Linked DNA regions of Halorussus limi. The protein of the gene in region 1 binds, or shares a complex with, the protein of each later gene. Links are inferred from orthologs where the notes say so. Each region holds a gene or a part of one and is shown in the gene's direction. Other genes may lie near its edges.

Evidence for each region.
Region 2: the proteins of M0R89_RS05360 (region 1) and fen are in contact, whole or in part, in a crystal structure (PDB 1RXZ), measured with the Archaeoglobus fulgidus proteins. The link is inferred for Halorussus limi from one-to-one orthologs. Residues at the interface, in WP_010877842.1 of Archaeoglobus fulgidus: Asn43, Val44, Ala45, Met46, Pro120, Arg121, Pro123, Leu125, Gln151, Met192, Ser194, Asn218, Tyr219, Pro220, Ile237, Leu238, Ala239, Pro240, Arg241, Ile242, Glu243, Ser244; in WP_010877775.1 of Archaeoglobus fulgidus: Lys326, Ser327, Thr328, Gln329, Ala330, Thr331, Leu332, Glu333, Arg334, Trp335, Phe336.
Region 3: the proteins of M0R89_RS05360 (region 1) and rnhB are in contact, whole or in part, in a crystal structure (PDB 3P83), measured with the Archaeoglobus fulgidus proteins. The link is inferred for Halorussus limi from one-to-one orthologs. Residues at the interface, in WP_010877842.1 of Archaeoglobus fulgidus: Val39, Ala42, Asn43, Val44, Ala45, Met46, Leu125, Asp168, Ser194, Asn218, Tyr219, Pro220, Ile237, Leu238, Ala239, Pro240, Arg241, Ile242, Glu243, Ser244; in WP_010878125.1 of Archaeoglobus fulgidus: Ala74, Ile178, Ala179, Ile183, Arg190, Ser195, Asn196, Leu197, Arg198, Gln199, Lys200, Thr201, Leu202, Asp203, Phe205.

The regions. Positions count from the first base shown.
Region 1 is NZ_CP096659.1:1,027,366-1,034,515, reverse strand. The notes cover bases 1,193-3,959. They hold M0R89_RS05360 (DNA polymerase sliding clamp), read left to right. Parts: upstream 1,193-2,087; coding sequence 2,088-2,831; downstream 2,832-3,959. Other genes in these bases: M0R89_RS05350 (DUF7474 family protein), read right to left, coding at 3,294-3,884; M0R89_RS05355 (DUF7385 family protein), read left to right, coding at 2,995-3,228; M0R89_RS05365 (SAM-dependent methyltransferase), read right to left, coding at 1,193-1,947. Outside these bases: M0R89_RS05380 (DUF8132 family protein), read left to right, coding at 22-228; M0R89_RS05375 (hypothetical protein), read left to right, coding at 314-523; M0R89_RS05370 (GrpB family protein), read left to right, coding at 584-1,126; more of M0R89_RS05365, read right to left, coding at 1,183-1,192; merB (organomercurial lyase), read right to left, coding at 4,089-4,790; M0R89_RS05340 (winged helix-turn-helix transcriptional regulator), read left to right, coding at 4,866-5,288; M0R89_RS05335 (MOSC domain-containing protein), read left to right, coding at 5,314-5,751; M0R89_RS05330 (aldo/keto reductase), read right to left, coding at 5,779-6,573; M0R89_RS05325 (MFS transporter), read right to left, coding at 6,707-7,150.
Region 2 is NZ_CP096659.1:2,417,227-2,424,597, reverse strand. The notes cover bases 1,961-4,948. They hold fen (flap endonuclease-1), read left to right. Parts: upstream 1,961-2,956; coding sequence 2,957-3,940; downstream 3,941-4,948. Other genes in these bases: M0R89_RS12540 (antibiotic biosynthesis monooxygenase family protein), read right to left, coding at 4,136-4,456; M0R89_RS12550 (SdpI family protein), read right to left, coding at 2,181-2,822; M0R89_RS12555 (HalOD1 output domain-containing protein), read left to right, coding at 1,961-2,113. Outside these bases: M0R89_RS12570 (class I SAM-dependent methyltransferase), read left to right, coding at 1-429; M0R89_RS12565 (DUF3054 domain-containing protein), read left to right, coding at 508-924; M0R89_RS12560 (helix-turn-helix domain-containing protein), read left to right, coding at 1,035-1,703; more of M0R89_RS12555, read left to right, coding at 1,778-1,960; DNA double-strand break repair protein Mre11, read left to right, coding at 4,970-6,391; DNA double-strand break repair ATPase Rad50, read left to right, coding at 6,388-7,371. UniProt on the Methanocaldococcus jannaschii protein: Structure-specific nuclease with 5'-flap endonuclease and 5'-3' exonuclease activities involved in DNA replication and repair.
Region 3 is NZ_CP096659.1:793,490-800,751, forward strand. The notes cover bases 1,961-4,839. They hold rnhB (ribonuclease HII), read left to right. Parts: upstream 1,961-3,014; coding sequence 3,015-3,665; downstream 3,666-4,839. Other genes in these bases: M0R89_RS04145 (ERCC4 domain-containing protein), read right to left, coding at 2,102-2,809; M0R89_RS04155 (hypothetical protein), read right to left, coding at 3,662-3,931; M0R89_RS04160 (preprotein translocase subunit SecD), read right to left, coding at 4,097-4,839. Also shown: M0R89_RS04135 (HalOD1 output domain-containing protein), read right to left, coding at 12-305; M0R89_RS04140 (MATE family efflux transporter), read right to left, coding at 444-1,886; more of M0R89_RS04160, read right to left, coding at 4,840-5,686; protein translocase subunit SecF, read right to left, coding at 5,683-6,564; M0R89_RS04170 (DUF7968 family protein), read left to right, coding at 6,676-7,044; M0R89_RS04175 (DUF5812 family protein), read right to left, coding at 7,056-7,262. UniProt on the Methanocaldococcus jannaschii protein: Endonuclease that specifically degrades the RNA of RNA-DNA hybrids.

The DNA.
Region 1 (7,150 bases):
AATAGAGTTAGCCATACAGACATGCGAAAATTACTCGGTGGGTTCACCGCCACCTTCGGTCTCGCCGTCTCCCTGCTCGGCGGTTGGATGCTCGTTCGCGGCCCGTTCTTCGGCGGCCCGTCGCTCGAATCGATTCCGATGGTCGCGGCGCTGACCGCGTTTCTGGTCGGCGTCGTCATCTTCTTTCGCGGACTGGTCCGGTGGGCCGGCGTCGGCGCGCGAATCTGACTCCTGTCGGCAACCCCGTCCAGACGACCCCTCGTCTGAACGAACCGCCCGTCCGGCTTTTCCGCCTGCGTAGCGTTCGTCCGGCATGGGCAGCGACGGTCTCATCGAACTCGACGAGTCCTGCTGGTCGGCGCTGGCGAAGTACAACCTCGTACTGGCGACGGCGTTCGCGCTCATGTTGTTGGTGGTCCGTCAGGTAGACCCGAGTCAGGCGCAACTTCTTCTCGTCGTCGAAAACGGCGTTCTCGCCCTCGTTTTCGGCGGGATTCAGACGTACTGCTGGATTTCGCGGTGAGACGGAGTGGGCGACCCATTCGGACTCGGCGAACGATTCAAGCGAGGAGGGGCCGAAAGAGTGCGTACGACCGTGGGAAACCCCCGAATCGAGGTAGTCGAGTACGACCCCGCGTGGCCGGTCCGGTTCGAGCGAGAGGCCGACCGCATGCGGGAACTGCTCGGCGAGAACGTCCTCAGTATCGAACACGTCGGTAGCACGTCGGTGCCGGGACTCGCGGCCAAGCCGATAGTGGACATCTGTCCGGTCGTCGCCGACACGGACGACGGCGAGCGGTGCGCCGACCTCCTCCAGCGAAACGGCTACTATCGGAGCGAGAAAGACCGGGGCGACGACTGGATCGAACTCGGTCGGACCGCGGACGACGGCCAAGAGTTCAACGTCCACGTCCGGCCGCGTCACTCCGATGCGGTGACGAGGTATCTCCTGCTCCGAGCGTATCTCCGCGACCATCCCGATGCCCGCGAGGAGTACGCACGAGTCAAGCGGGCGGCCGCGGAAACGCACCCGAACGACGTTTCGGGTTACACCCGCGAGAAATCAGATATCATCGAGTCCATCGTCGAGAGGGCCCGCGCCGAGGGGTACGACCCCGAATTCTGACCGGCGGAAAAATCGGACCCCGGCGTCGGAACGACGCTCGGAGCGATGGAGATTCTCTACTCGTCGGTTTGCTCGGCGAACCCGAACCGGGGCTTGACCTCGGTGACTTCGACTTCGACCGTCTCGCCCTCGCTGGTGTCGGGGACGAACAGCGTGTAGCTTTCGACCTTGGCCACGCCGTCGCCCTCCGACCCCTCGTCTACGATTTCGACTTCCACCACGTCGCCCTCCGCGACCGGCGCGGTCATCCGGCCCTTGGCGACGAGGTAGACCTCCGAGGAGGAGTCCCGCGAGGCGTCGGGTCGGAGCGTCCGGACGTACTGGAACTCCTCGTCGAGGTCCTCGCGGAAGTCGTCGAGGTCCTGCCCCTCGAATACCTTCACCGCGAAGTCGCCGCCGGTGTCCAACACGTCGAGCGCCGTCTCGAACGCCTGCCGGGCGAGGTGGACCGACCGGGCGTGGTCCACGCTGTACTCGCCGGTCATGTTCGGTGCCATGTCCGAGAGGACCACGTCCACGGCGTCGCCCGCGATGTCGCGGACCTCCTCTCTCGTGGACTCGTCGGTCATGTCGCCGCGAACGGTCTCGACGCCGTCCACGTCCTTGATTCGCTGGAGGTCCACCCCGACGACGGTACCGGTCTCGCCGACCTCCTCGGCGGCGACCTGTAGCCATCCGCCGGGCGCGGCCCCGAGGTCCACGACGGTCTTGCCCTCGTGGAGCAGGTTCTCCTCCCGGTCGAGTTGCTTGAGTTTGTAGGCGGCCCGCGAGCGGTAGCCCTCCTGCTTGGACTTGTTGTAGTAGTGGTCTTTGTGGCTCATTCGATTAGACGAGAGTAGTCGGGCGAGGGGTTTACGCGCTTCGCATGACGAGAGTCGCCGGTTTTCGCCCTCCGGCGTTCCCACGCGCACGCGCCCGAACGGGTGACTTTTTATGCCGGGGGTTCGTACCACTTGCCAAGATGTTTAAGGCTATCGTGAGCGCCGACACGCTCAAGGACACTATCGACTCCGTGGGCGTGCTGGTGGACGAGTGCAAAATCCACCTCGAAGAGGACGGTCTCGCTATTCGTGCAGTAGACCCCGCCAACGTGGGGATGGTGGACCTCGAACTCGACGCGGCGGCCTTCGAATCCTACGAGGCCGACGGCGGTATCATCGGCGTGAATCTCGACCGACTCGAAGACATCGCTGGCATGGCCAGCGGCGACCAGCCGGTTCACCTCGAACTCGACGAGGAGACCCGTAAACTCCACATCCAGATAGACGGTCTCGAATACACCCTCGCGCTCATCGACCCCGACTCCATCCGACAGGAACCCGACATCCCGGACCTCGACCTCCCGGCAGAAATCGTCGTCGAGGGCGCGGACATCGACCGCTCGGTCACGGCCGCCGACATGGTCAGCGACCACATCGCGCTGGCGGTCGACGCCGACGAGGAGACGTTCGTCGTGGAGGCCGAGGGCGACACCGACGACGTGCGCCTCGAACTCGACCGCGAGGACCTCGTGGACCTGCAGGCCGGACCGGCACGCTCGCTGTTCAGCCTCGACTACCTCAAGGACATGAACAAGGCCATCCCGAAGGACGCCGAGGTCACCATCGAACTCGGCGAGGAGTTCCCCGTCAAACTTCACTTCGACATCGCGGAGGGACAGGGCAACGTCACGTTCATGCTCGCGCCGCGCATTCAGAGCGACTAACGCCGGTCTCACTCCTTCGATTCTCGCTGTCCGACTCGACTAACGGAGATACCTGCGAGGCGACGGACGTCCGTCCAGTGTCTCCGCTGCTGTCCGTCCAGTGTCTCCACGAATGTCTGAGCAACAGAACTATCACGATTTCCTACGTCCGGGGCGGTGAGCAATGGACGAGAGCGAGTTCGACGAACTGATTTCGTCGTTGACGCCGTACGAATCGGCGGACACGGTGAAGACGTACCGTAACACGGTCAGTATCGCGTGCCCGGCCTGCGAGGAACCGTTCGACGACCTGGTCGTCTGCAGGGGAGCGTACGACAGCCTCGAACTGAGCAGAGTTCTCGACCTCTGCGTGACGACCGTCGACGATAACGTGTTGCTGTTCACCCACCAGCACTGATGTCGTAGAACCGGCTACCCGAGATTCCTCCCGAGGAAACAGCGCCCTTCGGAGTGCGGAGGCCGTCAGAGGCTCCGGTCGATGACCGCCTTCGCGGCCTCGGCCTTCTCCTTCCATCCGTAGCCCGACTCGTAGACGTGGCGCTTCTTGTTCACGAGTTCTTGGGGCGAGGCCTCCTCGAACCCGCCGCGGGTCCACGTCCCGGTGTCGCGCAACCAGTCCACGACGCGCTCGCGGGTCTCGGTCCACGAGAGGCCGACCATCTCGTACCACGCTATCATGGCGAAGACGGCGTTGTCGTGAGCGCCCGGCACCGACCCCTTCTCGGCGACTGTCTTGATGGGTTCGACGTTCGGGTCGGTGACGTGTTCCTTGTACTCGGCGGCGGTCAGCAGTTCGAGTTGGCCCTCCTCGGTCTCCATCACGCGCTGCTCGTGGACCAGACGGTCGAGCGCGGCCTTGTGGAGGTTGCTCCACCGGCCGTGAATCGCCTCGTGGAGCGCCTCCTCGGGGAGCGCGTTGGCCGAGAGGACCGCCACGAGGTCGGTGTAGGCCTTCTCGATGTCGGACCACGACGCGCCCTCGAACTCGCAGTCCGGGCCGTGGAGGTTGCTCGTCGTCCGGCAGTCTGGACAGGGGTAGTCGAACCGCGGCACGACTGGGAGTGTCTCTTCGGGGGTACAAAACTGGTCTGATTCGCTTCCGGTGTCGCTGCTCCGAACAGCAGTGACGGGAGTCAGGAGCTAGCTACTGCCGACTCCGCGGAGTCACCGCAACCGCACCGCATTCCACTACAACTATGAAAATTCACAACTCTAGGTGCCTGCGATGACCCGGTGACGCACGCCGGACGTGAACGGTCAGGCCCGGACCAGCGCCCGCGCCAGCCCGAACCCCTCCGAGAGCGGCAGGGCGGTCGTCGGCGCGTCGGTCCGCTCGTCCCACCGCTCGTAGGCGTCCTCGTCGGGGAACGCGTGGACGTACGGACAGAGCGCGCCGTACGTCGCCTCCGGCGTCGGAGCGTCGTTCCCCTCGGTCTCGGCGACCCCGAACGACAGCACGGCGTTCTCGGGGTCGGTCTCGATGCCCGTCCGCGAGACGCGCGACGCGACCGTCTCGCCCGTCTCCGGGTCCTCCGAGCGCACCGTCACCGACCCGTCGGTGAGAAACGGGAGCATGACGGCGTCGAGGACGCAGACGAACCGGTAGGTCTCGCCCTCCGTTTCGGCGCGGTGGAGTCCCTCGTCGTCGTGACAGAGGTCCGCGACGGCGGGCGGCCACTCGTCGCCGAAGGCCCCGGCCACCGCCTCGACCCACGCGCCGACAGTCTCGGGGCGGTCCTCCGTATCGAACAGCGCCCGGAGGTTCGCGCCGATTTCCGGCGGAAGCCGTCGCTCTTCGACCGAATCAACGGCGGTCGCTCCGGCGTCGCTCGCCTCGCCACTCCGTTCGTCGCTCGTTCGGTCGCTTCGCTCGTCGGTCGCTCGGTCGCTCCGTTTGTCACTCTGTTCGTCATTCGATGCACCGTCGGATTCGCCGTTCGCGGCGTCTGGGGTACACATCGACTTGACTTTGCATCCCAAAGTGCTTATACTGTCGAGTCCGAAGTATTGGACTAACTTCGAGGACTCGAAGCCATGACTAACGACGCCACACCGCCAGACCCCGCGGACGACGACACGACCTGTTACTGCCCGCTCGGCGGCGTGATGGACCTCCTGAGCCGGAAGTACGCGATGCAGGTCCTCTGCGTCGTGGCCGCGACCGAACCGACCCGGTTCGGCGAGTTTGAGGAGTTGCTGCCCGACGCCAGCACCTCCACGCTGTCGGCGCGACTCGACGAACTCGCCGACGGAAACCTCCTGACCCGGACCCAGTACGACGAGATTCCGCCTCGCGTCGAGTACGGACTGACCGACGACGGCCGGGAGTTAGCGACCCGACTCGAACCGGTGTTGGAGTGGGCCGAGGAGCGGGATTCGAGCGACGACTCGGTGACGGACAGGAACGTGACGAGCGGAGAGACGACGAGCGGAGAAGCGACGACCGGCGAAAACTAAGTGGCTCGGCCCCCGAGGCAAGCATATGGATGGAACCGGAACTGTCGAAGCCGTTCACCTCGCGCCCGAGTCGGGCGCGAACACCGAATCGGTCGAATCGGTCGAAGCAGTCGCCGGCGAGGGCTTGCGCGGCGACCGTCACTTCGGAGAGGAAGGGGCCGACCTGACTCTCATCGAAGCCGAGGCGCTCGACGCCGCCGCCGAGGAAGGCATCGACCTGCGCGACGGCGAACACCGACGGAACCTCACCACTAGCGACGCCGCGCTGAACCACCTCGTCGGCGAGCGGTTCCGCGTCGGCGACGTAATCTGTGAGGGCGTCGAGTTGTGCGAACCCTGCGGTCACCTCGAATCGCTGACCGAGGAGGGCGCGGTGTCGGCGCTCCTCCATCGCGGCGGCCTCTGCGCCGACGTGGTGGAAGGCGGCGTCGTCGAACCGGGCGACGAAATCGAACAGCTCTGAGTCGAGGCGACAGCGCGGAATCGACGGCTATCGATTCCACGCCGCGCCGTCGGGGTCCACGAGTCGCTCGCGCTCCTCGATAGCGTCGATGCGCGCGACTTCTTCCTCTGAGAGCGTCGGCGGGTCGAAGTTGGCCCGGAGGTGGTCTTCGCCGGTCGCCTTCGGAATCGGGACGACGCCGTCGCGCTGGTCCAACCACGCGAGGCTGACCGCCTCCGGCGTGGTGTCGCGGGCCTCCGCAATCTCGGCCAGTTCGTCTACGTCGCCCGCCTCGCCCTGCATCAGGGGCGCATAGGCGACGACCGTGATGTCGCGTTCACGGCAGTAGTCCAGCAGGTCGTCCTGCGGGAGCAGGGGATGCATCTCGACCTGATTCGCGGCGATGGGGCTATCCAGAATCTCGCGGGCCTCCTCGATGAGTTCGGTCGTGAAGTTGCTCACGGCGACGCGCTCGGTCTTTCCGGCCTCCCGCAACTCGTCGAAGACCGGCAGGGTCGCCTCGGCGTCGTAGGCGCCCGTCGGCCAGTGAACGTAGAGCATGTCCACCGAGTCTACGCCGAGTCGGTCTAAGCTCTCCTCGGTCGTCTCGCGGACGTCCTCGGGCGCGAGGTTCGCTGGCAGGACCTTCGTGGCGAGAAACACCTCCTCGCGGGGGACTTCGCTGGCGGCGACGCCGTCGCCGACCGCCGACTCGTTGTCGTACATCTGGGCGGTGTCGAGGTGTCGGTAGCCGACGTCGAGCGCCGTCCGAACGGTCTCGGCGCACTGCTCGGGGTCGTCGTTGCCGGACGTGCCGAGGCCGGGACTCGGAATGGTCGTCATGGTCGTTAGGTGTCCGGCCGCGCGGAAAAAGCTACGCGCGTCGGCAACCGCGTCGCCGGCCGTGTCGCCCCCCAGCGACTCGTTTCCATCGTCGCCCTCGCTTCCTGTCTCCGGACTCATTCCGCGCCCGGTCTCACTTCCCGTCCCCGGCCTCGCTCTCGCCGACCGGCGACGCGAACGTCCGGACCGCCGCGATTCCGGCGAGGAAGACGCCGCCGAGGACGCCGAACGCGACCAGCGCGGAGGTCGCGTCGGCGACCGCTCCGCCGAGGAGGTACAGCGGGAGTTTGACCAGCGCGTACGCCATCGACGCCGCGCTCAGGACGGTCGCGCGCCCGACCGACGCCACCTCGTCGTTGACGCGTTGGGTGACGATGGGATACAGGAGCGAGCGCGACCCCTTCATGACGAAGAACGTGGGGAGCGCCAGCAGCGGCCACAGCAGGGGCGCGACCAGCGCGACGCCGAGGACGAGCGGAATCGCGAGGACCGCTCCGCGGACGCCGAGGCGGTCCTGCACCGCCCCGGCGTAGTAACTCGCCACGGCCGAGACGCCCGCGAAGGCGGCGTACAGCAG
Region 2 (7,371 bases), 1.4 Mb from region 1 along the record:
ACCGGACGCGGCGCGTCGGCGCTCGGCGCGCGCGAGCGTATCGTCGCCGACGCCGCGGCGGGGATGACCCGGCAGGCCCGTCGGAACGGCTTCGAGGCCGTCCGGGCCGACGCCGCCCGCCTGCCGTTCGCGGACGAGAGCGTCGACGCCGTCCTCGTGGTCGACGCGCTCCACCACTTCGGCGACCCCGAGAGCGCGGTCGGAGCGGCCGCCCGCGTCCTCCGTCCCGGCGGCGTCCTCGTCGTCCGCGAAATCGACCCGACGACGCTGGTCGGCCGACTCACCGAGGCCGGCGAACACCTCTACGGCTTCGAATCGACCTTTTTCGCGCCCGACGACCTCGGCCGAATCGTCGCCGACGCGGGCCTCGACGCCAGATACCGGTCGGGAGGGTTCGAGTACACCGTCGTCGGCAGGCGCGGCGAGTAGACCGGTCGGACGTCCGGAGAGCGGTGTCGGCGGGCGAACACCGAGGGAAACATTACCTGCCGGTCCGAAGGCGTCGGCATGAGCAACGCCGAAGGACTTCTGGGCTCGCGGTTCGACCGCTCGCGCGCCACCGCGGGACTCGCGCTCGGCGACCTGTTGGTACTCGCGGGGTTTCTCACGGCCGGGTCGCTCAACCACGGGGTCGACCCCGTCTCGATGCCGGGACACGTCGCGGGGACGATCGCCCCGTTTCTCGTCGGATGGGTCGTCGCCTCGCTGGTCGCGGGGGCGTACGCACCCGACGCGACGCGCACGGTCGGCACCGCTGTCCTGCGCGCCGTCTCGGCGTGGGTTCCCGCGGCGGCCATCGGACTGACGCTCCGCTCGACCGGATTCTTCCACGGCGACTCGCCGGTGACGTTCATCCTCGTCGTGACCGTCGTCGGAATCGTCTGCTTCTCGGCGTGGCGAGCGTTCGCGGCGTACCTCTGGTGACGTTCGCGCGGTGAGATGGTCGGAAGATTTCACGGCGAACGGGTTCGGTGTTGACGGTGTTCTGAGAATACGGGTGAATCTTATCCGCCTGCGAATCGACTCGTACCAGCATGGCGACCATCGCGGAGTTCACTATCCCGGCCAACGACTTCGCTCTCGGCCGCGTCTTCGAGCGCCTTCCGGAGGCGGCTATCGAACTCGAACGCGTCGTTCCCACCGACGACCACATCCTGCCGTACTTCTGGGTTCGCGACGGCGACGCCGACGACGTCCGAGAGATTCTCGCGGACGAGCCCTCGTTCCTGTCGGTGACGCTCATGGACGACCTCGACGACGAGGGTCTGTTTCGCGCCGAGTGGAATCCTGACGTCGAAGGCGTCCTGACAGCCATCTTGGAGAGCGGTCTGACGCTGCTGTCGGCGTTCGGCGTGCAGGGGAACTGGACGTTCGAGTTCCGCGCCGCGGACACGGACCAGATTTCGACGTTCCAGCAGTACTGCACCGACCACGGCATCAACGTGACGCTGACACGGCTGAAATCGCTGGCGGAGATGCAGGTTGGCGACGAGTACAATCTCACGACCAACCAGCACGAGGCGTTGCTCCTCGCCTTCGAGGAAGGGTACTACGACGACCCGCGCGAGACCGACCTCGAGACGCTCGCGTCCCGAGTCGGCATCTCGCGGCCGGCGTTCGCGAATCGCCTCCGTCGGGGGATTCGGAACGTCCTCGGGAGCACCATCGCCCAGCACGACTCGTCGGACGACGCGGCCGAATGAGTCCGACGGACTATTAAACGGATTCCATAATTAATACCAAGCGCCAATGCCGTCCCGCGACAACTTCCGCGGACATGCCTGACGAAGCCACCCCCGACACCGGCCGGTCGACCGGCGAGGACTCTCCCACCTACGAGTACAACCCCGACGAGGACGAAACCGTCATCGAATCGGTGCTTCACGCCGTCGAAGCGGCCACCGACACTCGCCTCCTGCCGAGTTCCCGTAAACCGGGTGCGACCGCCGGACGCGAGCGGGTTCGGCCGCTTCACGACGTGGTCGACCCCGAGGCGCTCGCCCGCCTCTCCTCGGCCGCCACCGAGGTTCGTGTGACGTTTCCCTACGCCGGATGTACGGTGACGGTCGCCGGTACCGACGCCGTGCTGGTGACCGAGGAGTCACCGCCGTAGCGTTCGGTCGAGCGGCGAGGGGACGGCCGACCGAGACCCGGTTCCGGGCGGAGTCTCCCCGTCGGCGCTACGCGCCGACGCGTCGGTACGCGACGTAGGAGTAGACCGTGCTGTAGAGCGCCACCGCGAACACCGGGGCCGCGACGAGGAGTTCGGCGTAGGCCGGAACCAATGCGCCGAGCGCGGCCACGACGCCCGCGACTTTGAACAGCGGGGCGGCGCGCTCGTGGGTCTGTCGCCAGACTTCGTCGTTCGAGATTGTCCACGGAGTCCGGATGCCGACGAACCAGTTGCGCTCGGCGTGGGCCGAGAGGACGCCGACGTAGTAGTACAGTCCGCCGATGGCGGGCGCGAGCGCCTGCATCACGGCGAACTCGTAGCCCGCGTTGGCCGCGAGGACGAGTCCGTGGACGTAAGTCAGGAAGGCGAGCAGGAGGACGACGAAGGTGTCGTACTGCTCGCGGAACTGCGCGACGTTCTCGCCGAGAGGATCGACACGCGGGAGAGCGGCAAACAGCGCGAGCATCCCGGCCGACAGCGCCGGGAACAGCGCGAGCGCGACTAGCTTGGGCGTTCGGCCGTCGATTTCGCCCGCCCCGTTCCAGTGGGTCGCCATCTCGGCCGGCATCTCGGGGTAGGCCAGTGCGCTCATCGCGGCCGAGAGCGCCACGAGGAAGGCACCGGCGAGGTAGCTTCGTCGGAGGGACATACTCGACTCTTGTCCGCTTTCGGATATAAAACTCCGGTCGGAACTGCAGGGCGTGAAACGGAGCGATAGACTTTCGGGCGCGAAGCCGAGCAGTAGTAGCTTTCAAACCCTCGCGCTCCCTACCTCGACCAACGATGGGAAACACGGACATGCGCCAACTGGCGGTCCTCTCGGCGGTCCCCTTCGACGAACTCGACGGGAGCGTCGTCGCGGTGGACGCCCACAACTGGCTCTACAAGTACCTCACGACGACGGTCAAGTGGACGCGCGACGAGGTGTACACCACCGACGACGGCACCGAAGTCGCCAACCTCGTCGGCGTCGTGCAGGGGCTTCCGAAGTTCTTCGAGAACGACCTCACGCCGGTGTTCGTCTTCGACGGCGCGGTCACCGACCACAAGTCGGCCGAAATCGAACAGCGCCGCGAGGAGCGCCAGAAGCGTGAGGAGAAGTTGGAGGAGGCCCGCGAGGAGGGCGACGCGGTCGAAGTCGCCCGACTCGACGCACACACCCAGCGACTGACCGACACGATTCAGCGCACGACCCGCGAACTGTTCGACCGCCTCGACGTGCCCTACATCGAGGCCCCCGCAGAGGGAGAGGCCCAAGCCGCGCACATGGCCCGCACGGGTGCGGTCGATTACTGCGGAACCGAGGACTACGATTCGCTCCTGCTCGGTGCGCCGTTCACGCTCCGCCAGTTGACCAGCAAGGGCGACCCCGAACTGATGGACTTCGAGGCTACGCTGGAGAAACACGACGTGACGTGGGAGCAGTTGGTGGACATCGGCATCCTCTGTGGCACGGACTTCAACGAGGGCGTCTCGGGCGTCGGTCCGAAGACGGCTCTGAAGGAGGTCAAGGAGTACGGCGACATCTGGGGCGTGCTGGAGGCCCGCGGCGAGAGCATCGAGAAGGACGTGGACGTGATTCGGGAACTGTTCCTGAACCCGACCGTCTCGGACGACTACGAGTTCGACGCCGAGATGGACCCGGACATGGAGGCGGCCCGCGAGTACGTCGTGTCTGAGTGGGGTGTTGCAGAGGACGAGGTGGAACGGGGCTTCGAGCGAATCGAGGAGTCGGTCGTGCAGACCGGTCTCGACAAGTGGACGTAGCGGCGCTTTTACTCCGTCCCGGTCGGTGACCGCTTCGAGATTCCGGGCGCACTCTCGCCGGACTCTGGCGAGAACTCAGCAGTAGATAGTAGCACAATTCCTTACCTCGAACTACGTCTGAAACCACGGTAAGTGGAGAAAGGGAGTCTATTACACCGCTTGCGGATTTCACCAATCGAACGAGGCCGTGACATCCTACGCGGGCGGGTCTGCGTCGTCACCGAATCCGCTCCCGTACGCCTCGACGACTTCTGTAACGGTGACTTCGTACGCATCGTACCACTCCGTCCACCGCTGTTTCGCCCGCTCGTGGTCAGAATCTGCTCCGAACGACTCGAGCGCGTCCAACGACTCCCAGTAGTACACGACGAGTACCTCCTCGCTCTCCGGGGCGTGCCACGTCCGCTTACCCAGATACCCCTCCGTGTCCTCGGCGGCCGCTTGAATCGCGTCGTTCAACTCGTGGAACTCCGCGTCGTACTCCGCCGGGTCGAGGCGGAACGTGACGAGATACATCGTTACGGTTCACTCGCTGGCGCGAATAAAACGCTTCTCCTCCGGAGACAGAGGGTTTCGCTACAGACCACTCGCTGACCTGCGCCAATCCGGTTTTTGTCGCTGGCCAGTCTCGCCTGAATCTCGCCTGAAACTCCATAGCTATCCATCGCTGGAAAGAATACTCCTACGAACAACCCGGCCGTATCGGGGGTGTACGACCTCCCGAGTGGGTCTTACGGTGTGTTACCGATGGCACGAAACGACGACCAGTCCAACAGGAATCGATTCGCGACCGTCGCCGTCGGCGCCGCTGAGACCGAGACGCTTGGCGACGACGCCCGCACGCACCGGGTCGTGAAGTGAGGGTCTCGCTGAGGCCGAAAATCGCGCTCGCCGCCGGACAAAGTTTATACCGCAGAGCGAAGCAGTCGGGGGCATGACCGACGCCGAGCAGTCCCGGTCGGAACCGACCGCGGGGAGCGGTAGACCGTCACGGAACGCCTTTAGGCCCCGGACGCCAACCACGACCCAATGACACGGGTGATACACACGGGGGACACCCACCTCGGGTACCGACAGTACCACTCCCCCGAGCGCCGGGAGGACTTCCTCCGGGCCTTCGAGCAGGTCGTAACGGACGCCATCGAGGAGGACGTAGACGCCGTAGTTCACGCGGGCGACCTGTTCCACGACCGTCGCCCCGACCTGAACGCCCTCCACGGGACCATCTCGGTCCTGCGCCGCCTTCGGGACGCCGACATCCCGTTTCTCGCCGTCGTCGGCAACCACGAGGGGACGCGTGGCCGCCAGTGGCTCGACCTCTTCGAGATGCTGGGGCTGGCCACCCGACTCGGCGACGACCCCGAAATCGTCGGCCAGACGGCCTTCTACGGACTCGACCACGTGCCCAAGTCCAAGCGCGACGACCTCGACTACCAGTTCGCCGACCACGACCAACCACACGCCGCGCTGGTGAGCCACGGCCTGTTCCAGCCCTTCGACCTCGGCGACTGGGACGCCGAGGAGGTGCTGACCGAGGCGAACGTGGACTTCGACGCGATGCTGCTGGGCGACAACCACAAGCCCGGCAAGAAGGAGGTCGCCGACACGTGGGTCACGTACTGCGGGTCGACCGAACGCTGTAGCACCGACGAGCGCGAGGACCGGGGCTACAACATCGTGGCGTTCGACGGCGAGACGACCATCGCCCGCCGGGGCCTCGACGCGACGCGGGACTTCGAGTTCGTCGAGGCGGACCTCGCCGAGGGCGAGGGCGTCGAGCGAGTCCGCGAGAAACTCCGAGAGCGGGACCTCGACGATGCCGTCGTCGTGGTTGAAATCGACGGCGAGGGCGAGGACGTGACGCCCGCCCGCGTCGAGGAGTTCGCGCTCGACGCCGGGGCGCTGGTCGCCCGCGTCAAGGACCGCCGGGAGGTCGACGAAGACGAGGGCGACCTCGACGTGTCGTTCGCCGACCCCGACGACGCGGTGCGCGAGCGAGTCCGCGACCTCGGCCTGAGCGAGGCCGCCCGCGGCATCGACGAGACCGTCCGCGCGAGCAAGGTCGCCGACTCGAACGTCCGCGAGTCGGTCCAGAATCGCGTGAGCGAACTCGTGGCCGACGGCGACCTCGACGCCTTCGAGTCCGCGCCGGACGACGACGGTTCGTCGGAGGGTGGAAGCGACGACGCCCCCGCTGGCGAGAGCGAGGTCGGCGAGTCGGCCGCAGACGCCGACAACGCCACCGACGCGGAGAAAGCGCCCGACCCGGACGACCCGGAGGCCGTAGAAGCGGTCGCCGAGGCCGCAGCGGACGCCGACGCCGAGGCCGCAGCGAACGCCGACGCCGAGGCCGCAGCGAACGCCGAAACCGAAGAGGGGACCGCGAGTGCGGCCGGTGACTCCCCCTCGGGAGAGACCGACGCCGACGGAACGCTGGAGGAGTACCTGTGAAGTTCGACCGCGTGCGTCTCCGGAACTTCAAGTGCTACGCCGACGCCGACCTCGAACTCGACCGGGGCGTGACCGTCATCCACGGCCTGAACGGGAGCGGCAAGTCGTCGCTGCTGGAGGCCTGTTTCTTCGCGCTCTACGGCGCGAACGCGCTCGACCGCACGCTCGACGACGTGGTGACCATCGGCGAGGAGGAGGCAATCATCGAACTCTGGTTCACTCACGACGGGGGCGCCTACCACGTCCGTCGGCGCATCCGGGCGACCGGCGAGCGCGCGACCACCGCCGAGTGCGTCCTCGAAACGCCCGAGGACACGATAGAGGGAGCGCGAGACGTGCGCCGGGAAGTGACGAGCCTCTTTCGTATGGACTCGGAGGCGTTCGTCAACTGCGCGTACGTCCGGCAGGGCGAGGTCAACAAACTCATCAACGCCTCGCCGGGCCAGCGCCAAGACATGATAGACGACCTGCTCCAACTCGGGAAGTTGGAGGAGTACCGCGAGCGGGCCAGCGACGCCCGACTCGGAGTCAAGTCGGTGCTGGACGACAAGCGGGGCAGTCTCTCGGAGTTGGAGAGCCAGATAGAGCAGAAGGAGGAGAAGGACCTCCACGCGCGTCTGAACGACCACAAGTCCGACCTCAAGGAGACCCAGAGCGAAATCGAGCGGTTCGAGGACAACGAGGAGACCGCCAGAGAGACCCGCGAGCGGGCGGTCGAGATACTCGACACGTACGAGGAGAAGCGCGACGAACTGGAGTCGCTGGACGAGGACATCGAGGAGTTGGAGTCCGAAATCAGCCAGACCGAACGAGAGCGGACCGAACACGGCGAGCGCGTCCGGGAACTCCGCGAGCGCGTCGAGGACCTCGAATCGACGGTCGCCGACCTGCTGGCCGACACCGACCTCGACGCGGCGGACGACGAGGCCATCGCGGCCCGACTCGACGAACTCGACGCCGAGGACGACGAGTTGCAGTCC
Region 3 (7,262 bases), 240 kb from region 1 along the record:
TCCCGGGCCGGTCACTCGGCGGCGGGCGACACCGCGATGCGACCGTCGGCCCGGACGCGAACCGCGTACTGCTCGACCGTGACCGTGAACTCCCACTCGTCGTCGGCGTTCGCTCGGAAGAGGTCGTCGAGCGCCTCCACGTCGACGCTGTCGTAGAGTCGAACGTCGAGTTCCGGCGGGGCGACGCCCTCGACCGCGGCGAGTGCGGTGTAGATGGACCGGCTTATCGGCTCCGAACTGTCGGGGTCGTGTCGGGTCCGGTAGAGCGTCGCGTCGGTCTCGGCGGAGGGGGTTGCGATTGCCATACTTCTCGTGAGTCCTCCAAGCGTATCAATTACCGGCAGACGGCCGTCAGACGCACGGATTACGCCGTCCGCGGCGAAAGAGGGCCGCCCCGCTCTCGGGGCGAACGCGGCTTTTTCGCGCCGGTCGGTGCAGGTCGGTCAGTCGTCGGCCGACGCGCCCGGCCGGAACTCCCGACTGATGGCCTTCCACTTGCCGGTCGAGAACCGGTGGTAGTTGACGAGTGCCGGGACGGTCGTCTCGGCGACGAACGAGAGGTAGAGACCCGTAAGTCCGAGCGAGGTGGCGGCCCCGAGGTACGCGACCGGGATGGCGACGCCGAACATCCCGACGACCTGACTGTAGAAGGTCCAGCGCGTGTCGCCGCTGGCGTCGAGCGGTCCGGCGGTCGCGGACTTGACGCCCTGCGCGACCGCGGCGACGCAGGCGGCGTAGACCAGTTCGACCGCGACGGGAATCGTCGCGTCGCCGCTCTCGCCGACGAACAGGCCGACGATGGGTTCGGCGAACAGGCCCACGAGGACCGCCGCGACGACGTAGGTGGCGACCGAGAACGCGATGATGTCGTAGGCGTACGCCTCGGCCCCGCGCTCGTCGCCCTCGCCGAGTTCCTGCCCGACGAGGCTGCTGGCCGCGAGTCCGAAGCCCCATCCGGGCGTGTTCATCAGGCCCCAGATGCGCCGCGCGATGACGTACGCGGCCACGACGCTCGGGCCGAACAGGCCGACGATGGCCAGCATCGGGAACTTGGCGACGGTCCAGACACCATTGCGACCCACGACCGGAAGTCCGATGCGGACCAAGTCAGCGATGGTCTCGCGGTCGTAGTAGGTGCCCGCCGGGTTCACCCGCACCGGGAGGTCGCCGATACCGGGGAGTCGTCCGGCGACGAGTCCCGCGGCGAAGGTGCCCGTGACGAGGACGTTCGACAGCACGGTGCCGACCGCGGCCCCGGTGACGCCGAGACCGAGACCGAAGATTAGGACGCCGCTCAGGACGATGTTGGCTATCGCGCCGCCGCCCCGGACTATCATCGGCGTCCACGAGTCGTCCGCGCCGATGTAGATGCGACTGCCCACGAGATTGAGACCCGCGAAGGGGACGCCGACCGCGAGGATTCGGAGGTAGGTCGCGCCGAGTTCGATGGTCCGCGGGTCGTCGGTCATGACCGCGACGAGTCGAGTGGGAAACAGCCAGAATGCGGCCGCGACCGGGAGCGAGACGGCGAGGACGACGAGCGCGCTGCCCCGGACCGCGAGCGCGAGTTCGTCGTCGGCCCCCGCGCCGAACCGCTGGGAGACCAACGCGATGGTCCCGCCCGCCAGACCGCCGCCGAGCGAGAACGCGACGCCCCAGTAGGGACTCGCGAACCCGATGCCGGCGATGGCTACGGGTCCGACCGCTGACCCGACCATCGCCACGTCCACGGCGTTCTTCGACATGCGCGCGAGACCGGTGACGATGCGGGGCCACGCGAGGTCGGTCGTCCGGCGAACGCGCTCGGGCGAGACGAGTCCGGCGCGAGCGAGCACCCGGCCGACCGCGAGGACGAGCAGTCGAACGGGATTCGGGAAGCGTACCACGTCGGTTGGTATGTTTCGAATCGAAATTAAAATGTTTTCTATGTTCGCAGCCGTCGCAGGCCGACGGCCCGGAAGCGCGGGAGGCCCGGGAGACGGCGGTCCTCGCGGTAGCGGTGCTATGTCGGGCGTAACTCCTCGGTTCAAGCCCGGAGCACCCTCCCTCCGGACTCTCCGACCGCCACTCGACTCGGCAGATTCAGCGAACCGGACTCCGGTTAATCGCGCTCTCCGCGCAGCGTCTCGAAAATCGCCTCGGCGCGCTTCCGGCCGACGCCCTCGACTTCGCGTAAATCGGCGGGCGTCGCCGCCACCGCCGCCTCGACCGACGGGAACTCCTCGTAGAGCGCGTCGGCGGTCTGCGGGCCGACGCCCTCGATACACCCGAACAGTCGCTTGGTCCGCGGGGTGGCGTACCCCGTCACGCTACCGGCGGGAAGCGGTCGCAGAGAGGGGTCCTCGCGGTGCTTGCGGAGCAGGCGAATCGCCACGTCCACCAAACGCTGTCGGTCCGAGCAGGGGATGACCGGCGTGTCGTGGCGCGCGGCGAACGAGGCCATCGTGCCGTGGACCGCCGCGGCGTCGAGGCCGGGTCTGCGCGACCCCACGTCCGCGAGGTCACCCTCCAGCAGGACGTAGGCGTGGTCGTACGCGTCGGCCATCTTGACGACCTGCTCGCGGAGGTCGGTGCCGGAGGCTCCGATGGCGGAGTTCGCGTAGTCCGAGACGGTCTTGCGCTCGATGCCGACCGTCCCGAGGACCGACCCGCCTTCGGAGGCCGCGTCTTCGGGTGCGTTTTCGTCGATTATCGCGATATCCGCCGCGGGGAGGCGTCGCACTTCGACCGCGGTCACGTCGTCGTGGGCCTCGACCGCTCGGCGGACTCCCTCGGGTTCTCTGTCGTCTACGGCGACCGAGAGCGTCATTCGACGGTGGTAGGGGTTCGGGGCGTATCAGCGTCTCGGCTGTCGGAACTCCGGAACGAAATCCGCGGGTCGAAATCGGGCGCAGAGCGGACGAGCGACCGGCGCGTCCTGCGCGCCGACCATCGTAAGAGCCAACTGCTCGCGCGCGGACTTCGACAGCGTGTTCGGAGTAGACGAGGCCGGAAAGGGGCCGGTGCTGGGTTCGATGTTCGCCGCCGCGGTCCGGGTCGCCGACCCGGCCGACCTCCCCGCCGGCATCGACGACTCGAAGAACGTCGCGCCCGAGCGCCGCGAGGAAATCGCGGCCGAACTCCGCGCGGACGAGAGCGTCGCGGTCGGGGTCGCCGAGATTCCGGTCGAACGCATCGACGGCGAGGAGGACATGAACACGCTGACCGTGGCGGCCCACGCGGAGGCGGTCGCAAACGTCCTCGAAGCGGACGGCGCGGAGGGCGTCGCCCGCGACGGTGGCGGGCACCCAGAGGGCGTCGCGGACGCCGGCGACACCAGCGAGGAGCGATTCGCCCGGCGGGTCGCCGACCGCGTGCCCGAGGACGTGAGCGTGACCGCGGAACACGGTGCCGACGAGACGTACGCCGCGGTCGGCGCGGCCAGCATCGTGGCGAAGGTCGAACGCGACGCTCACGTCGCGGCGCTCGCCGAGGCGTACGCCGAGGAGTACGGCCCGCCGCTCGACGAGTTGGGGTCGGGCTATCCGAGCGACCCGACCACCCGCGAGTTTCTGGAAGCGTTCGTGGCCGAGCGAGGCGAGTTACCCGACTGCGCGCGCCGGAGTTGGTCTACCTGCGAGGACGTGCTGGCCGCGGCCGAGCAGTCGGGACTCGGCGACTTCTAAGCGGCGTCGATGTCGTCGGGCCACCACTTCGAGAGGAGCATCCGGACCCCCTGTCCGACGAGTGCGATGCCGAGGACGACGAACGCGGTTGTCACGACGTTCAACTCCGGGGTGTTGAAACCGAGTGCGACGAGACCGAACCCCGCGTAGATGCCGACGAGGGCGACGACCGTCCAGAAGAGTCGTCCGACCAGTCGAGAGAGTTCCGCTCGGACCGCACGACGAACGACGCGCTCTAACTGCTCGTCGGAGATGTCGGAGGGCATGGTCGGGAGTTGTTCGGCGTCGTACGAGAAGATTCGCGTCTACTCCTCCGGACACGACCCCGGTACCGGTTTCTCACTGGGAAGTTTTCGCCGCGGAGCGTCGCGGGGAGTATCGGGAAGGAAGCGAATCCGTCGAAGGAGGCGACGAGCGAAAATCGAGGTCGCTTACTTGTCGGTCAGCAGACTCCGCAGGATGTCACCGTAGGCCGGACGCGTCACCAGCACCCCGATGAGGACGCCGAGGATGGTGATGATGGCGAAGCCCTGCAGGTCGCCGAGCGAGAGGACCGCCAGCGGACTCATCGCGATGATGGTCGTCGCGGCGGCCGCGCCGATGACCCAGAACGCCTTCCGGAACCGACTCTGGAAGACGCGCGAGGACGACACGTCGCCCTCGGACATCACCTCGTCGGCGATGATGATGAGGTCGTCCACCCCGGTCCCGATGACCGCGATGAACCCGGCGATGTGCGAGAGGTCCAGCGGCAGTCCGACCGCCGCGGCGAACCCGAGGAGGATGACGACCTCCGAGAGCGCCGTCACCAGCATCGGCGCGGCGACCTTCGGGTCACCGTAGCGGAGGAAGACGACGGCGCTGACCGCACCGACCGCGACGAGACCGGTGATGAGCGAGTAGAGTTTGAACTCCTCGGCCAGACTCGGCGCGAGGAAGTACGACGTGCCCTGCTCCATGTTCAGCGAGGCCGGGAGCGAACCCGCGTTGAGGTGAATCTGGAGTTCGCGGGCCTCGGACATGTTGGCCGTGCCCATCACGAAACTCGGGTTCTGCGTGAACTTGCCCTGCCGGAACGTCTGGGCGAGGTCCGGACTCATGTTCGCCGCGTAGACGACTTCGCCGTCCACGACGGTGTAGAGGCAGTAACCGGGACTCTCGGGGTTCGCCCGGTAGTTACAGGCCCGGACTCCCTCGTTCGTGAAGCCGAACTTCCGCATCGCGTTCGAGAAGTTCTCTGCGGCTTGGTCGTTCAGGACCACGGGAACGTTCGGGCCGATGCCCTGAGTCTCTTGGGCGGTCCCGATGCTGCTGAAATCGCCCTGTGAGAGCAGGGGCGTCGTGCGCGTCACGGTCCCGTTGTCGGTCTGGACCGGGTACGCGGCGACGACCTGCACCTGCCCGCGCTGGGTCACGAGTTCTTCGAGTTGGCTCCGGTTGGTGTTGGGCATCTCGATGACGACGAAGTGCTCGTTGCTCGCGGTCGTCACCTGCTGGACTTGCCCGCCGGAGAGACCCGCCTCCGAAATCTTGTCCCGGAGGATGCGCACCACCGTACTGCGCGTCTCGGCGGTGACGCCCTGCCGGACGCTCTCGTAGTCGTAACCGGCCTTCTGGAGCGCCTGTTCGAACTCGTTGGTCGTGACGTTACCGGCGAAGACCTCGACGGTCGTGGTCTCGTTGGCGGCCTGCGCGAACCGGACGGTCACGTCGGCCGCAGTCACGCCCGAGAGGTTGCCGGCGACCCGTCTCTGAACGGTCGGGGCGTCGGTGCTCTGCGGCACGTCGACGCCTTCAGCGGTCACTCCGTCGACTGGTGCGCGGATGCGGGTGCCGCCCGAGAGTTCGAGACCGAACTTGAGGTTGGTCGGGCCGTCGCCCTGGGTCTCGTTGACGAGCGCGCCGCTCTGGCCACCTCCGCCGCCGTCGCTGCCGACGCCGGGCGAGAAGAGCGCGAACGTGCTGACGACGAGGAACACCGCGAGCAGGATGACCCGCCAGTTGTCGCGGATATCCATTATCGGGCCACCCCCTCGTACTTGTACCAGCGAAGCAGGCTGAGGTTGAGCATGTAGGTGTTCATCAGGTCGGTCGCGAGGCCGAGGACGAGCACGATGCCGATGTCACGCAGGAGGTCGATGCCGAATATCCACGCGACGAGCGCCATGACGGCCATCGCCGACAGCGAGGTGACGGTCATCGTCACGCCGGTCCGCATCGCGCGGTGGGTCGACTCGTAGAAGTCGCCCGACCGGCGCAGGATGTGGTTGTTCAGCAGGATGTCGGAGTCGACCGAGTACCCGATGAGCATCAGCAGCGCCGCGACCGTACCCAGCGACAGCGGGATGCCGAGCAGGTTCATCAGCGCGAGCGGAATCACGATGTCGCTGAACGCGGAGATGACCACCGCGATGGAGGGGACGAACGACCGGAACATCAGGAACACGAGGATGCTCATGCCGACGAACGCGAGACCGACGCCCATCAGCGCGAGTCGCTGGGTCGATTCGCCGAAGCTGGCGGAGGTCCCCTGCACGGACTTCACCATGTCCGCGGTCGATTGACCTTGGACCGGTTGTAAGTTGTTGCGCGCCTGGTCCGCGATGTCTTCGGCTCCGGGCGGGAACGTCACGATATAGGTGTTGTCGGCGGTCCGGACGGGCGTGACGGACGCTTCCGTCGCGAACGCCGAGGAGATTTCGGAGGGCGGTGTCGAAGTCTGGACACGTAGCTCCGTGCCACCAGTGAACTCCATTCCGAGTCGTACCGGTGCGCCGGTGAAGACGTACCACCCGACGATAACCAGCAGTGCGACGGCGAGAATCGCGAGAGGTATCGCCGCCAACTGCCGATTGGTGTACTGGGTGTAGTCCACCTCCGGCACTTCGAACGCTACCATATGGGTGTGGAATGTGAGACGGCCGTGAATAAGTGTTCTTATCCAGTTTCACTAACTCGATGCCGTCCCGTGGGAAGAAGGCTCAAACCCGTCGGGCGCGTAGTCGGACGTATGGGGAGCAACACCGACGAAGTAGACGACCTGAGCGAGCGACACGAGAATCTCTCGCCCGCGGACCGCGTCGTCGTCTCGTACCCGGAGGACCTGAGCGACTGGGGACGGTTTCAGGTCGAGAAGGACGCCTTCGTGGCGTACCTCCGGAAGACGAAGACCGACCGGGTCCGGCAGGGAGACGTGTGGGAGGAGTTCGTCGGCGTCGGGTGCTGTGGCAGTACGCTGGACGTGCCGCTCCGGGTCGAAGACATCCAGGGCGGCGAGACGTTCGGACCGGAGACCGAAGTCGAGTGGTCGGTCAGGGAGGCCTGCGGAATCGAGGGCGGGTGGCAGGTCCAGAGTCAGGGCGGACCGAACGAGGTGTAGGCCGACGCCCGCTAGGGCATGTATCGGACGCTGACGACGCCGTCCTCTGCCCGGACCTCGACGCGGGAGACGCCGAGTCGGGCCGCCCGCGAGAGCGTCCCCTCGTCGTCCAGCACGTCGGTGACGGCGTCCTCGGTGTCCTCGGGCGGCACCGTGAGGACGTGAATCTCGCCGTCGCCGGCGCGCTCGGTGCGCGTGATTTCGCCCACGTCCTGTTC